3 regions of the Paenibacillus sp. FSL P4-0081 genome follow, and region 2 is predicted to be linked to each of the others. Evidence: riboswitches for the same ligand, from Rfam matches in the RefSeq annotation. Region 2 holds a riboswitch; each other region holds the start of a gene.
What was found. Region 2 has a riboswitch for cobalamin ahead of P40081_RS02655 (anaerobic ribonucleoside triphosphate reductase). Riboswitches for the same ligand answer to the same signal wherever they lie in the genome.
Positions count from the first base shown of each region.

Region 1: it holds a riboswitch for cobalamin, as region 2 does, so the genes downstream of both, P40081_RS09815 (energy-coupling factor ABC transporter permease) here and P40081_RS02655 (anaerobic ribonucleoside triphosphate reductase) in region 2, are expected to answer to the same signal.
Region 3: it holds a riboswitch for cobalamin, as region 2 does, so the genes downstream of both, P40081_RS36185 (S-layer homology domain-containing protein) here and P40081_RS02655 (anaerobic ribonucleoside triphosphate reductase) in region 2, are expected to answer to the same signal.

Region 1 is NZ_CP009280.1:2,315,046-2,319,206, reverse strand. Features, by position in the region: gene P40081_RS09830 (energy-coupling factor ABC transporter ATP-binding protein) at 1-358, opposite strand, end outside; gene cbiQ (cobalt ECF transporter T component CbiQ) at 619-1,407, opposite strand; gene P40081_RS09820 (energy-coupling factor ABC transporter substrate-binding protein) at 1,404-1,700, opposite strand; gene P40081_RS09815 (energy-coupling factor ABC transporter permease) at 1,700-2,464, opposite strand; cobalamin riboswitch at 2,739-2,934, opposite strand; gene P40081_RS09810 (ArsR/SmtB family transcription factor) at 3,097-4,038, shown strand; gene P40081_RS09805 (DUF6171 family protein) at 4,144-4,161, opposite strand, start outside.
Region 2 is NZ_CP009280.1:604,290-608,450, reverse strand. Features, by position in the region: tRNA gene P40081_RS02675 (tRNA-Thr) at 75-146, opposite strand; gene P40081_RS02670 (sugar phosphate isomerase/epimerase family protein) at 231-1,010, opposite strand; gene P40081_RS02665 (MTH1187 family thiamine-binding protein) at 1,061-1,369, opposite strand; cobalamin riboswitch at 1,710-1,940, shown strand; gene P40081_RS39675 (hypothetical protein) at 2,057-2,182, opposite strand; gene P40081_RS02655 (anaerobic ribonucleoside triphosphate reductase) at 2,279-4,161, shown strand, end outside.
Region 3 is NZ_CP009280.1:1,235,790-1,239,950, reverse strand. Features, by position in the region: gene P40081_RS36185 (S-layer homology domain-containing protein) at 1-1,515, opposite strand, end outside; cobalamin riboswitch at 1,708-1,896, opposite strand; gene P40081_RS05300 (GAP1-N2 domain-containing protein) at 2,414-4,161, opposite strand, start outside.

The DNA of each region.
Region 1 (4,161 bases), 1.7 Mb from region 2:
TTGCGGCTTCGTCCATCCCCGTTCCCCGCAGCCCGAAGGACACATCCTCCAGAGGTGTGCTCAATATGAGCTGCTGCTCCGGGTCCTGAAAAACAAGACCCACACTGCGCCGCAGCGCGGCCAGCTCTTTTTTGGCATAGGACAATGTCCTGCCTCCCTGCTGAACCGTACCCTTCTGTGGACGCAGAATGCCGACAGCATGCAGGAACAGGGTCGATTTGCCCGAACCATTGTGGCCGAGCACCGCCGTTTTGCGGCCTTTGGGAATGGAGATGGTTAGTTCACGCAGCGCGGCTTCCTTCGTATCCGGGTAATGAAACACCACCCCGTCAAAAGCCAGACTATATTCCATGTCCATGACGTACTCCTCTAATGTGATTTGGCAAAGCGGTATCGGATAAATGTTGTACGTTTTACAGCTTTGAATCCTGGATACTCCGGCCTTCTGGGGGATTGTTGTATGGAATACAACAATCTTCCCTCAGAGCCAACTAAATGAAGTGAAATGCTGCCTTTTGTACAACAATCTTGGAATACATCCGATATTCCGGGGAAATTGTTGTACTTTGGGCATGATTTCAACAAAGCCAGCAGATTTCCTGCACTAAAATCTTAAATTCAACCCCGCAGCCACAGCCAAAGCTGCGCCAGCGCCAGCACAGCGATCCCGGCATACGCCCGGACCGCATAACGCCGCGGCACAGGCCGCGCGGTATACGGCGGCAGAATGATCTCCCCCGTGAACCCGCGGGTCAGCAGCCCCTGCGACAATCCGTAATAACGGTGCATCGTATTGCCGAAGAGGGCCGCGGTCATGGCCGCAGTCTCCCGCAGCCTGGCCTTATACCCTCTGCGGCCGCCGCGCAGCCTCCGGGCCAGCATCAGCCCGTGCGCCGCATCATTCAGCAGGAACAGGAAGCGGTACATGATCAGCATCAGCTCCAGCACAATCTGCGGCATACGCAGCCTGCGCAGCACCTGCAGAAGCTCGCTGAACGGGGTGGTGAACATTAGGAAGAAGAAGCAGCTCATGCAGGCCGAGACTCTGGCCAGCAGTTCACCGGCCCGCTCCAGCCCTGCTGCCGTGATATATACCGGAAGAGGCGGCCCCGAAATCCGGAATATGCCAGCTTCCCCGGCAGCCGGGTGGCCGAATTCCACGAGCAGCGCCGGTACACTAAGGCAATAGAACAGCAGCGCCGTGCCAAACAACAGCCCGTAGGCGCGATAGGGAATTTTGGCATGCAGGATGCACCAGGACATCATCCACAGCGTAATCACAAGCTGCAGCACCGGATGCACGGTATAGGAGAGCAGGAACATCAGTGCCGCGAACGAGCTTTTCCACATGGGAGACAGCTGCCTCAAGGCATTATTATAAGAAAGGACATCAATTCGTCTGATCACTTGCTGATGCTGTTCTGCTTCGCCTGGCCTTGTTTCCCTTTCAGCAGCCCCAGTGAATATCCGATCACCCCGGCGCCAATCGCCGCCTGCAATGCGAACAGCATACTCTCCGTCTCACCCGGAAGCTCGGTCAGCGGCTTGAACCAGGGTTCATATTCGGGGTTAATCTCTGTGATCACACCCTCGGCAGCATCATCGGCCCCGCCGAAATCACCACTCACGAACAGCAGCGGCAAGACACACAGCAGGACAACAGCCAGCAGCATCAATCCATTTTTCCATTTATTGCTCATTATGCATTTCCCCCTTTGACCTTACGTTTCAGGAGCGACATTTCATTCGGACTGTACGATTTCAGCCAGTTCCACAATAATACGGTCAGCAGCCCTTCGCTGATGGCCAGCGGAATCTGCGTCACGGCAAAGATCCCCCCGAATTTGAGAAAAGACGCCAGGACTCCGCCATCCGCAGCCGGAAAAGCCACCGCAAGCTGGAAGGAAGTCACTACATAAGTCATCAGATCGGCAACCGCCGCTGCACAGAATAAGGCCAGCTTCTCGCGGTCCGGCAGCTTCATCATCAGCTTATAGACTGCATATCCGGCAAAAGGCCCCGCGACCGCCATCGAGAACGCATTCGCCCCCAGCGTAGTGATCCCCCCGTGCGCCAGAAGCAGCGCCTGAAACAACAGCACGATCGAGCCGATCACGCCCATCGGCAACGGTCCCAGCATAACTGCGCCAAGTCCGGTACCTGTAGGATGCGAGCTGCTTCCGGTAACGGAAGGCATTTTGAGCGCCGATAAGACGAAGGTGAACGCCCCTGCCAGACCGAGCAGCAGCTTCAGCTCCGGATTCTCCCTGGTCATCGATCTAAGCCTGATAATCCCGAGTATGAAGAACGGTAAGAACGCCACCCACCAGAACACGGCCCAGCCTACCGGCAGAAACCCTTCCATAATGTGCATAGCCTGGGCCGTTCCCGGTTCATTCAGCATAAAGTACACTGTAAATCCGGCAATCAGCGCCGCAAAACTCCAAAATCCGCGTTTCTTCATTTGTCAGCCTCCAAGTTTCTTTAATATAGCAAACCCAAAAAACTCCCGCCCTTCAGGGTGGGAGTGTATGTACGCAGGTATGATTCGATAGAGAGCACTGCCGTGCGCCAACAAGGGGTTCTGCACCCGGTCGCTCCGCATGGGCCGCTCAACGCTGTGTCTGCATAACATTGAACCGGCTCTGATCTTGATCTTCAAGATTCCCTCCGGTCCTGCAGGCACATCGCTTCATCTCATTAACCTATCCGTACACCGCTCCTATCCGCGTAGAGTCGTGGTGTGCGTAATCAAGGTAGGTCTCCTGGCTTGGAATACGGGCGCTATATCCTTCGTCTTCCCCGGGGTTCTCCCCGAGTGACATCATGAAGTTCAGCTCTTCCTTACAGTGGCGGGACCGCTCGGGACTTGCACCCGATTCCCTGTTATCCCTTGCCTGATCCGGCAAGAGCACCTTGTTACATCGCTAATCCATCCTACATCATAGCGGAACAGGCTCTGCATGTCTGTGATAAAATTGGAGCGGCTGCGAGGCGCAGTATTCATTTGCTTGTAAGGCAGCGTTCATTTGCTTGTAAGAATGTCATTTGAGTAATATAATTATTAACTATATAACCTGAACGTGGAGGCAGCGCATGAAACTTGATCTAACCGACCAATCTTTACCCGTGTACGAAGCGTTATCCAGTGCTGTGCGCCTGCAGATGCTGCGGCTCCTGTCCGAACAGCCTATGAACGTCAAGGAACTGGCCGGGGCGCTGAAGCTCAGCAGTGCCATTATGACGATGCATGTGCGCAAGCTGGAAGCTGCCGGACTGATCCGCAGCCACATGGCTCCCGGGCGCAGCGGACTACAGAAGATTTGTACACTGGCCGCCGAGAGTGCTGAGATTATTTTCCCTGGACAAGCCAGAACACAGCGCAGAGGCTACCGTAAGGAAATACCCGTGGGCCACTACTCTGATTTCCAGATTGAACCGACCTGCGGATTATCTACAACCGAGCGGGTAATCGGCAACTTTGACGATCCGCGGTATTTCTGGGATCAGGAGCGGGTGAATGCAGGCATCCTGTGGTTCGGCAAAGGATTCGTGGAATATAAAATCCCGAACTTCCTGCTGTCCAGCCAGAAGCCTGAGGAGCTGGTCATCACGATGGAGATTGCCTCCGAAGCCCCGTCCATCAATAATAACTGGCCTTCCGACATCACCTTCACACTGAACGGACAGCGGCTCGGTTTCTGGACCAGCCCCGGCGACTACGGGGACAGCCCGGGCAAATACACTCCTGCCTGGTGGCCTGCGCTCACCAACCAATATGGACTGCTTAAGCAGCTGAGGATTACTCCGGCGGGCACGTTCATGGACGGTCAGAAGCTGTCAGAGGTTACACTGGAGCAGGTCGGTATCCGTGATAAGCAGTGGACGTTCAAGGTCTCTGTGGAAGAGGATGCGGAGCATATCGGCGGCCTTACCTTATTCGGCAAGGGGTTCGGCAACTATAACGAGGATCTTGTGTTTGAGCTCTTTTATACAGATGCAGTTGATGCTTCGGCAAGTGCCAGTCTGGCGGAATGACCCAAACAGGATGGTGCAGCAAACAGCGGCAGCGGGAGACCTTAAGCTCAGGTCCCCCGCTGCCGCTGTTGTGGTTACGGGTGTATTGCAGGACAGCTTTGCAGTTTAACCAGTCACCGGCTG
Region 2 (4,161 bases):
AGGTTTATGGTGGTACAGAAAAAAGCGCGGCCTCCGAAATCCCCGGAGGCCGCGCTGCATATGAATTCAAAAGATGCTGGTGAAGGGAATTGAACCCCCGGCCTACGCATTACGAGTGCGTTGCTCTACCCCTGAGCTACACCAGCTTAAAGGATAGTCTGCCTGCCAAACAAAAAATATTATAACTCTTTCAGCAGAAAACGCAACCCTTTTTTGATCATTCGCGCTGCCTAGTCCAGCATTAGCCCCAGCCCGCGGAAATATTCCAGTGCCTCTTTAGCACTTTCCAACGAGGACACGGCATAAGCCTCTTGCTCTACTATATAGTACAGAATCCCGCTCTCCTCTGCCTTGTCGAAGACGCTCCGGAAATCAACCTGCCCTTTCCCGAGGTCAGTCTCTTCATTATTTGCCCCGAAATCCTTAATGTGAACCAGCGGAACACGGCCGGCATAACGGGAGACATAGTCAATAGGACGTGCTCCGCCCCTGTGTACCCAGCCCAGATCGAACTCTGCAAACATATGCTCCGCAGGAATCTGTTCCAGCCATATATCGATGACTGCTTTGCCGTCTACCTCTGCAAATTCATAATCATGGTTGTGATACCCGTACTGCAGGCCTGCTGCACGGACCATCGCGGAGGCCTTCTCCAGGAAGGGAATCACCGCCGTCACATCCTCCATTGAGGGGTTCTGCGGAAGCGGTGCCGAAGGGGTGATCATATATTGTAATCCAAGTTCCTTCGCATATTCAATTTCTTTGGCTAACGCCCGTTCCATGTTATCCAGACTGCTGAAATCCAGGCCCACATGCGCCGAAGGCGCAGCAAGACCCAACCGGTCCAATGTACGGCGCAGTTCTCCTGCAGACACGCCGAAATAACCGGCGAATTCTACCGCCTGATATCCCATCTCCGCAACTTTGCCCAGTGTACCCAGGAAATCGCGCTCCGTCTGGTCACGCAGTGTGTACATTTGAATCCCGATCTGCTGTGAGGCTTTTGCCATGAAAGATCCGCTCCTTATAGGTTGAATCTGATTACAACTACAGGTACTCTTTACTCTCCTTGCAGCTTGCGTTCCACGGATTCCAGCTTGCTGCGGCTCGTAGAAGGCTTGTCACGACGGTCATCAATCTTAAGCGAGGTGGAAACCCGCTGTGCTCCTGACGTAAACGGCGACTCATGCAGCGCTTCTACCGCAGCAAGAATCCGTGCAACCGGTCCTTCAATAATAGTCCCCATCGAAGTAAGCTCATAGGTAATCCCCTCCACGGTCTGCAGCACACGCTGCATATCGGCCACATAGCTGCTGAGACTGGTACTGCCAGTGCCAATCGGAATAACGGTCACTTCGCCAATCGCCATTATGAAATCCCTCCTGCAAGTTTGATGAGTCTGTTCTGTCCTTACTCCTTAATTGTAACCCTTCAGCGCCGCTCCCACAAATACCCATAGCCCCCCCTCTCTATTACTATCTCCCCAGTAAAACTACTAGGATTAGACGCACTCTATTTATGGAGTCTTTGTGGCATCTTTTGGGACAATTTATGACTCATTTAAGGCCATATCCACAGGAAAGTTGTGGATTACCTGTGGACTAACTGTGGATCATCTGTGAGTAAACCTGCGGAACCCGCTCCCCGCGCGGATTCGCAAAAAAATGTTTACAAACACAATATATTGAGTTACTTTTATTTAACAACAACAAAATATAGTAGAAACAGGTGTTTCGCCCTCTTGCTAGGGTTGAAGCTTAATAGGGAAACACGGTGCAAATCCGCTGCGGTCCCGCCACTGTAACCGGATGTTCCAGCTGCCAGACGCCGCTGGAGCAGCATCCTCCGACAACAAGCCACTAGGGGGCTGCGAGGCCCCTCGGGAAGGCGCCGGAGGGCATGCCGGAAGCCAGGAGACCTGCCTGTTTCTGTGGCACCGGTTAGACTCCTGCGAGGAACAGGCGAGGTGCCCGCATGCGGCCTGCACGAGCAGAGTTAGCCTTTCCGTTAATCGGGCAATAGGCTGCCGATACCTGAGGACGATAGAATATCGTCCTCAGGTATCGGCTTCTGCGGAAGGTACAAGAACAGGTTCCAGAACAGGACAAGCCCTGTGCCCGTTCGTATTTTCCACATAGACCACCGGCAAATGTCCGCTGTTTCGGATATTTGCAATACGCATTCGGGCATTTCCCGCCTCCCGGCTGGAGATGCCTTTTTACTGATGTCATGGAGCACACGCTTCACGCTTACGATACCGAGAGGAGAGAGCTATACAATGACGCTGCTGGAGAAACGATATAACGAAGGACAAGCTGCACAGGAAGTTCTTTTGGAAGAAGTTATTCATTTGGGACGGGATATTATCGACAGCCGGGATTTGGATCTGCTGCGCGAGAACGCCAACTTGAACGGGGAGAGCTTCTCCGGCAAGATGAGCAAATTCGGCAGTGAATATTCCAAGTGGTACGCCCGCAATTTCACGATGCCGCCACAGCTCGTGCAGGCTATTGAAGATAATGTTGTATATGTACACGACCTGGATCAATATGCCATTGGAACAACCAACTGCATCTTCATCCCGTTTGAACGGCTTCTCCGCGAAGGCTTCAATACCGGCAACGGCAGCGTCCGCCCTCCGAATTCGATTATGACGGCTATGTCGCTGGTGGCGATTATTTTCCAGTCCCAGCAGAATGCCCAGTACGGCGGCGTATCCGCCAACAAGCTGGATTACGATCTGGCGCCTTATGTCACTAAATCCTTCGCTAAGCTGTTCCGCAAAGGAATGGAATATTTCGAGGAAGGTGCAGCCGGCGAAGCACTCGGCGAGGTCACTATGACCCGCAGCGATCTGGAAGAGAAGTATCCGCGTGCCTTCCGTTTCGCCCTGAAAGAGACAGAAATTGAAACCCTTCAGGCTGCGGAGAGCATGGTACATAACCTGAATACCATGTCCAGCCGCTCAGGCGGCCAGATTCCTTTTACCAGCATCAACTACGGAACCTGCACCTCTCCGGAGGGCCAGCTGGTGATTAGCTCCCTCTTAACTGCTACTATGAACGGACTTGGCAGCGGAGAAACACCGGTGTTCCCGATTCAGATCTTCAAATGCAAACAGGGTGTCAACCAGCAGCCTGGTGATCCTAACTATGAGCTGTTCCTGAAAGCGGCAGAGTGCTCTGCACGCCGGCTGTATCCGAACTTCGCCAATCTGGATGCTCCGCTGAATATGCAGTACTACGATCCAACCGATCCGGATACTGAATTTGCTACGATGGGCTGCCGGACACGTGTTCTGGGCGACCGCTTCGGACGTAATCACTGCTCGGGCAAAGGCAACCTTTCATTCAATACGCTTAACCTTGTACGTCTTGGACTGGCTTACGGCACAGTAACCGGCCGCCGCCTTGCCGCTGACGAGGAAGGCTTCTTCGAAGATCTTAATCATTATATGGATGTTGCGCTGGACGGCCTGCTGCACCGGTTCCGCATTCAGGCCTCCCAGAAAGCCAAAGCCTCCGATTTCATGATGCGTGAAGGCGTCTGGGAAGGCGGCGAACAGCTTGCACCGGAAGACAGCGTAGGTGAACTGCTGAAGCACGGCAGCCTGTCCCTTGGTTTCATCGGTATGGCCGAGTGCATGAAGGCTATGTACGGCAAACACCATGGCGAAGATATGGAGGTCCATGCCAAGGCAGTGGCTATTGTCCGCCACATGCGTGAATACTGCGACCGCAAGAGCGAAGAGCTGGATCTGAACATTACTCTATTCGCTACGCCTGCCGAAGGTCTCTCCGGCAAATTCACCAAGATAGACCGCAAGGTTCTCGGTTCCATCCCGGGTGTAACGGACCGTGAATACTATACGAATTCATTCCACATTCCGGTCTATTACGACCTGAGCGCAGCCAAGAAGATCAGCCTGGAAGCTCCATTCCATGAATATTGCAACGCCGGAGCGATCTCTTATGTAGAGCTGAACGGCAACGCCCGCAGCAACCCTGCAGCATTCGTCAAAATCATCAAATACGCGCTGGAGCAGGACATCAGCTATTTCAGCATCAACCACCCGATCGACCGCTGCTCCGGCTGCGGCCACGAAGGTGTAATCGGCACGAATTGCCCATCCTGCGGCGCTCATGAAGACACAACGCATAT
Region 3 (4,161 bases), 630 kb from region 2:
CGCTGGCAGGCCGCCGGCAACAACAGCTGAACCCGCAGCATCCGTAACAGCAGTTTTACCGCCGATGGATACCTGAACCCCTGCGGCTGGCGAGGATACCGGGTCGGAAGTGAAGGTCGCTTCATTCCATACCCACTGCTTTTGAGTTACTTTTACAGTAATATCTTGTCCAGGCTGCGGCTGTGCAGGGGAGACCGTCACGGACTCTACCACCTGTGTGTTATCCCCGCCATAATAGACAAGCACGCGGTCATTCTCCGCAAGAAGGAAATCACCCATGCCTACACTTGGATAGATCCACGCTCCACCGCGGGCTACAACATACATCCACCCGTCATAGCCGCCAAAAGCACCCGCAGTTACGCCGCCGATTCCCGTCACGTAATTGCCAGCTTCATTGACCAGGGCCACCTTCTTCGCCGCCGCTGCCTTCTCCAGTGCTTGAAGTACATTTCCCGCATATACAGTGCCTTCTGCCAGGGTTCCGTTAGGGCTCTCAATGGCAACGGACACACTAACCTGAGGACTCTTCACAGGTGAATTGCTAAGATCATAGAGCTTGCTGCCTGTGCTGAAAAGCTTGTAAGCTACCAATGCTTCCAGTGCCTGCTCTGTCGAGAGCTGATTGTAGCTTCCCCCCGCTGTATGAGCGAACCCGCCATCTGCTGCACTATAGCTAAGAAGCTTACTGACAAGGTTTACATTGCCTACGGTATACTCCGCCCCTGCCGGGTCAATGCCAAAGGAGGACAGACCAATAATGGCTTGAGCGACACTCTCGCTGCTGTCACCATAGCCGCCGTTCTTGTCCTGTGCAGTCGCCAGCCAGGCTGCCGCCCGCTGTCCTGCGGTATTGACTGCCGGATCATCCTTATGTCCTGCCAGCACAGTAAGCACCATCGCCGTCATGTCCGGATCACTAGCCCCCGTAGTCAGAGTGAAGCCTCCGTCAGTGTTCTGCTTGGACAGGATCTCAGCCAGCAATTTAGCTGGGGTCCATTTCGCATTGTCAGGCATAGTATAAGTTCCGGAATCAAGCGCCAGCAGTACATAGGCTGCGTTGTTCAGCGTCTGGCCGGTAATTTTATCGTTATTGTAGAGCTTCTCAATCAGATTGTAGCCGGCAACATCCGCCGGATTCCCGCCAAGCGCCCTAACCGTAAGCGTAATCCGCGCATAGTCCGTAGCTCTGGCGTAGACACCCTTGGCTGCGGCTACTTTACTCTCAAGCGCCTTTAAATAACTATCCGGAACCTTATAGCCCGCCTGCGCTAGGCCGATGGCCTGCCAGTCGGACTGGACTCCGGCCTTCAGCACAAACTCCGAAGTGGCATAGACTGCCTCAGCTACGCTAACTGCTGTGCCTGAAGGTAGAGATGCCGCGTTATTCCCAGTGCTCGCAGCCGTCTCTGCAAAAGCCTGTCCCGCCGGAGCTACAGCCGCTCCCAGAACCGCGAACATCATGACAACGATCAGACCCAGCCGGATAAACTTGGATGATAAATTGTTCTTCATTGCTTGACCTCTTTCTGTGAATAGAATGGTATAGATGAATCCTGCGTCCTCCGCTGATGCGGGTGCAACATAAAGACCGCCCTGTACAGGGCGGCCGGGGAAGGATACAATACATGCAGCTGATATGAAGTTTCCCTCACACAGCCACTGCTTATATTTGCACCTGTTCCGCATTCTTACCCCCGAAGAATAGAAACAACAACGAAAAAGGCAGGTCTCCTGGCTTAAGCTTCATTGCTTCCCCCGCCTTCCCATCCTATTATCAGACAGTGGCTTCTCAGGAGTCGCTCCGCATTTACAGTGGCGGGACCGCACCGGACTTGCACCGGACTTCCCTTTTAAGCAGATTACAATCGTAGAACCGGCATGGGTATCTGTTGCATGACTACGCCTGTTTCTACGGAAATCCGCACCTTTTTCCAAAGCTTATTAAATTTGAATATTCACAAACAATCATATCTACTATTCCCCTGTATGTCTATAGACAAGCTGTTTCAATTATAGGCACAACCGGCCCCTTCCGCACAAAAAGTCCTGAACAACACTCGCCGCATTCTCCCGGCATATCATGCTGTTCAGGACTTAAATAGTGATGCTTCCGCTTCCGGCAAGAGCCGGCAGCTGGTTGATTGTATTATGTACAACAGAATGGGGATAAAAGGCGGCCATAATGCATTCTGCTGTATTTAATCCAATTGATTTTGGAATATACCCCTTATAAGCTCTAAAATCCGGATTCTAATGTACCCAATACAATAGAACGCATAATAGGGCTGATTATTCCTGATTTGAGTGGACAAAGTACAATGACCTCTCTGCCAGCTTACGCGGAAGCACCGTTGATGAAATGCCGGACTTCTCTTACATCCGGCTTCGCCCAATTCAGGCTCTCACCCAATCATTCCGCATCCGTGTCCGGGCTGGCGGAAGGAGTGGGGCCGGTGCCGGGTGTAGTCTCCGGAGTAGTGCTCGGGGTACTTCCCAGAATGCTCCCCGGACTAGCCTGTAGCTTCAGCGTATAGATGCCCGCAGTGATCACATCACCCGCGGCCAGCTTTGCGCCCGGCTCCAGCTCCACCGTCACTTCATATACGCGCGCAGGTGTTCCTGCGCCCGATGCACCCGTCGCCGGGGAGGCTTCGGCTTCATCAGAGCCGCCGCTATTTCCAGCGGCTGCATCTCCGCCGCCGTCAGTCCCCACGGCTTCATTTCCGGTCGCCCCGCCGTCAGTCCCGGCAGCTCCCTCATCAGAGCCGCCGTCATTTCCGGCGCCCGATGCACCCGCCGCCGGGGAGGCTTCGGCTTTATCAGAGCCGCCGCTATTTCCAGCGGCTGCATCCCCATTCGCGCCGCCGTCAACTCCGGCGGCCAGGCAACTGCTCGCAGTTGCTGCAACCTTGTAAGTGTCCACAACGTTATTACCGGACATCACGATGATCTCCGCCGGGTTAAAGGCGGAGCATTCCGCCACAGAGGCAAAGCTGAACACCAGCTTGACGCCTGCCTCCCCGCCACCTTCAGCCCCGCCAGCATTCCCACTGCCTTCTGTTCCGCCGCCTTCAGCCCCGCCAGCGTTCCCGGTACCTTCTGTTCCACCATTTCCGGTTCCTGTGGCTGTCCCGGCATCTGCCACACCACCAACCAGCCGTACAGAGACCGGGGCTTGCTCTTGCCCATCCGCACTGTGGATATCGCCCCGAATCGGGCTCACAGTCGGCTGCGGTGCAGCGGTATCCGCATCCGGCCGCAGCCAGCTGATGGCGATGACGGCTATGATCAGTACGATCCCAAGCACGCTGCCGGAGATCAGGATCTGAAATCGGCTGCGGCTGACCCACCGCGCCAGCGGCGAAGCCAGCTGGGAGCGGGCTTCATTGTAGACATTCTGCATGGCGGGCGTTGCGGCCGAGCTATAGCTTTTGCGGAAATCGCGGTTCTTGAACGCCTCGCGGTCGTTCTTCAGGAAATACTTCAGCACCGCCCGCCGGTAATTCGGCCACAGCTTCTTGCTCGAGATGGTGAACAGCCGGTTATGCTGCGACCAGGCCAGGAAACGGTAGACCGTTTCCTTATCATTGCCCGCTTTGCGCGCCACCAGCTCCAGCAGCGCATCGTAATCAAGCGGACCGCCCTCACGTTCACTGCTGTGGTAGAAGGCCAGCGGCAGCCGTTCGAACGGCTCGATGCTCCGCGACTCCTTCAGCCAGCGTCCTCCGAGCAGCTGTACATCATCCAGCTCCCGGGGAGACAGACCGGCGAAAATCTCCTCGTCCGGCTTCTCCTCCCCGAACCAGCGGTACGCAGCGCGCAGCGCATTCGCTTTACACTTAGCGATTGCATCCAGAGGCGGCTGCCAATCTGCCGTATCCCGGTAGCGCAGGAAGGAAATCTCCAGCAGCTGCTCCATCGTCAGCTCGTCCAGCGAGATCCGGTTCAGCAGGAAGCGGTCGGCAACGGTTCCCAGCTCCTGCAGCAGTGACAGCGCTTCAGCATGTACACCGCCGCCTCTGCGGCGTTCTTTCTCGGCCTTCTGCACCGACTCATGAACCGATGCCACCGCCGCCACCGGATCATTGTCCCGCTGCAGCTTCTCCAGCAGATATTCCTTGACGGTATCGCGCACGAAAGCCTGCTGAAGCGCCTCCG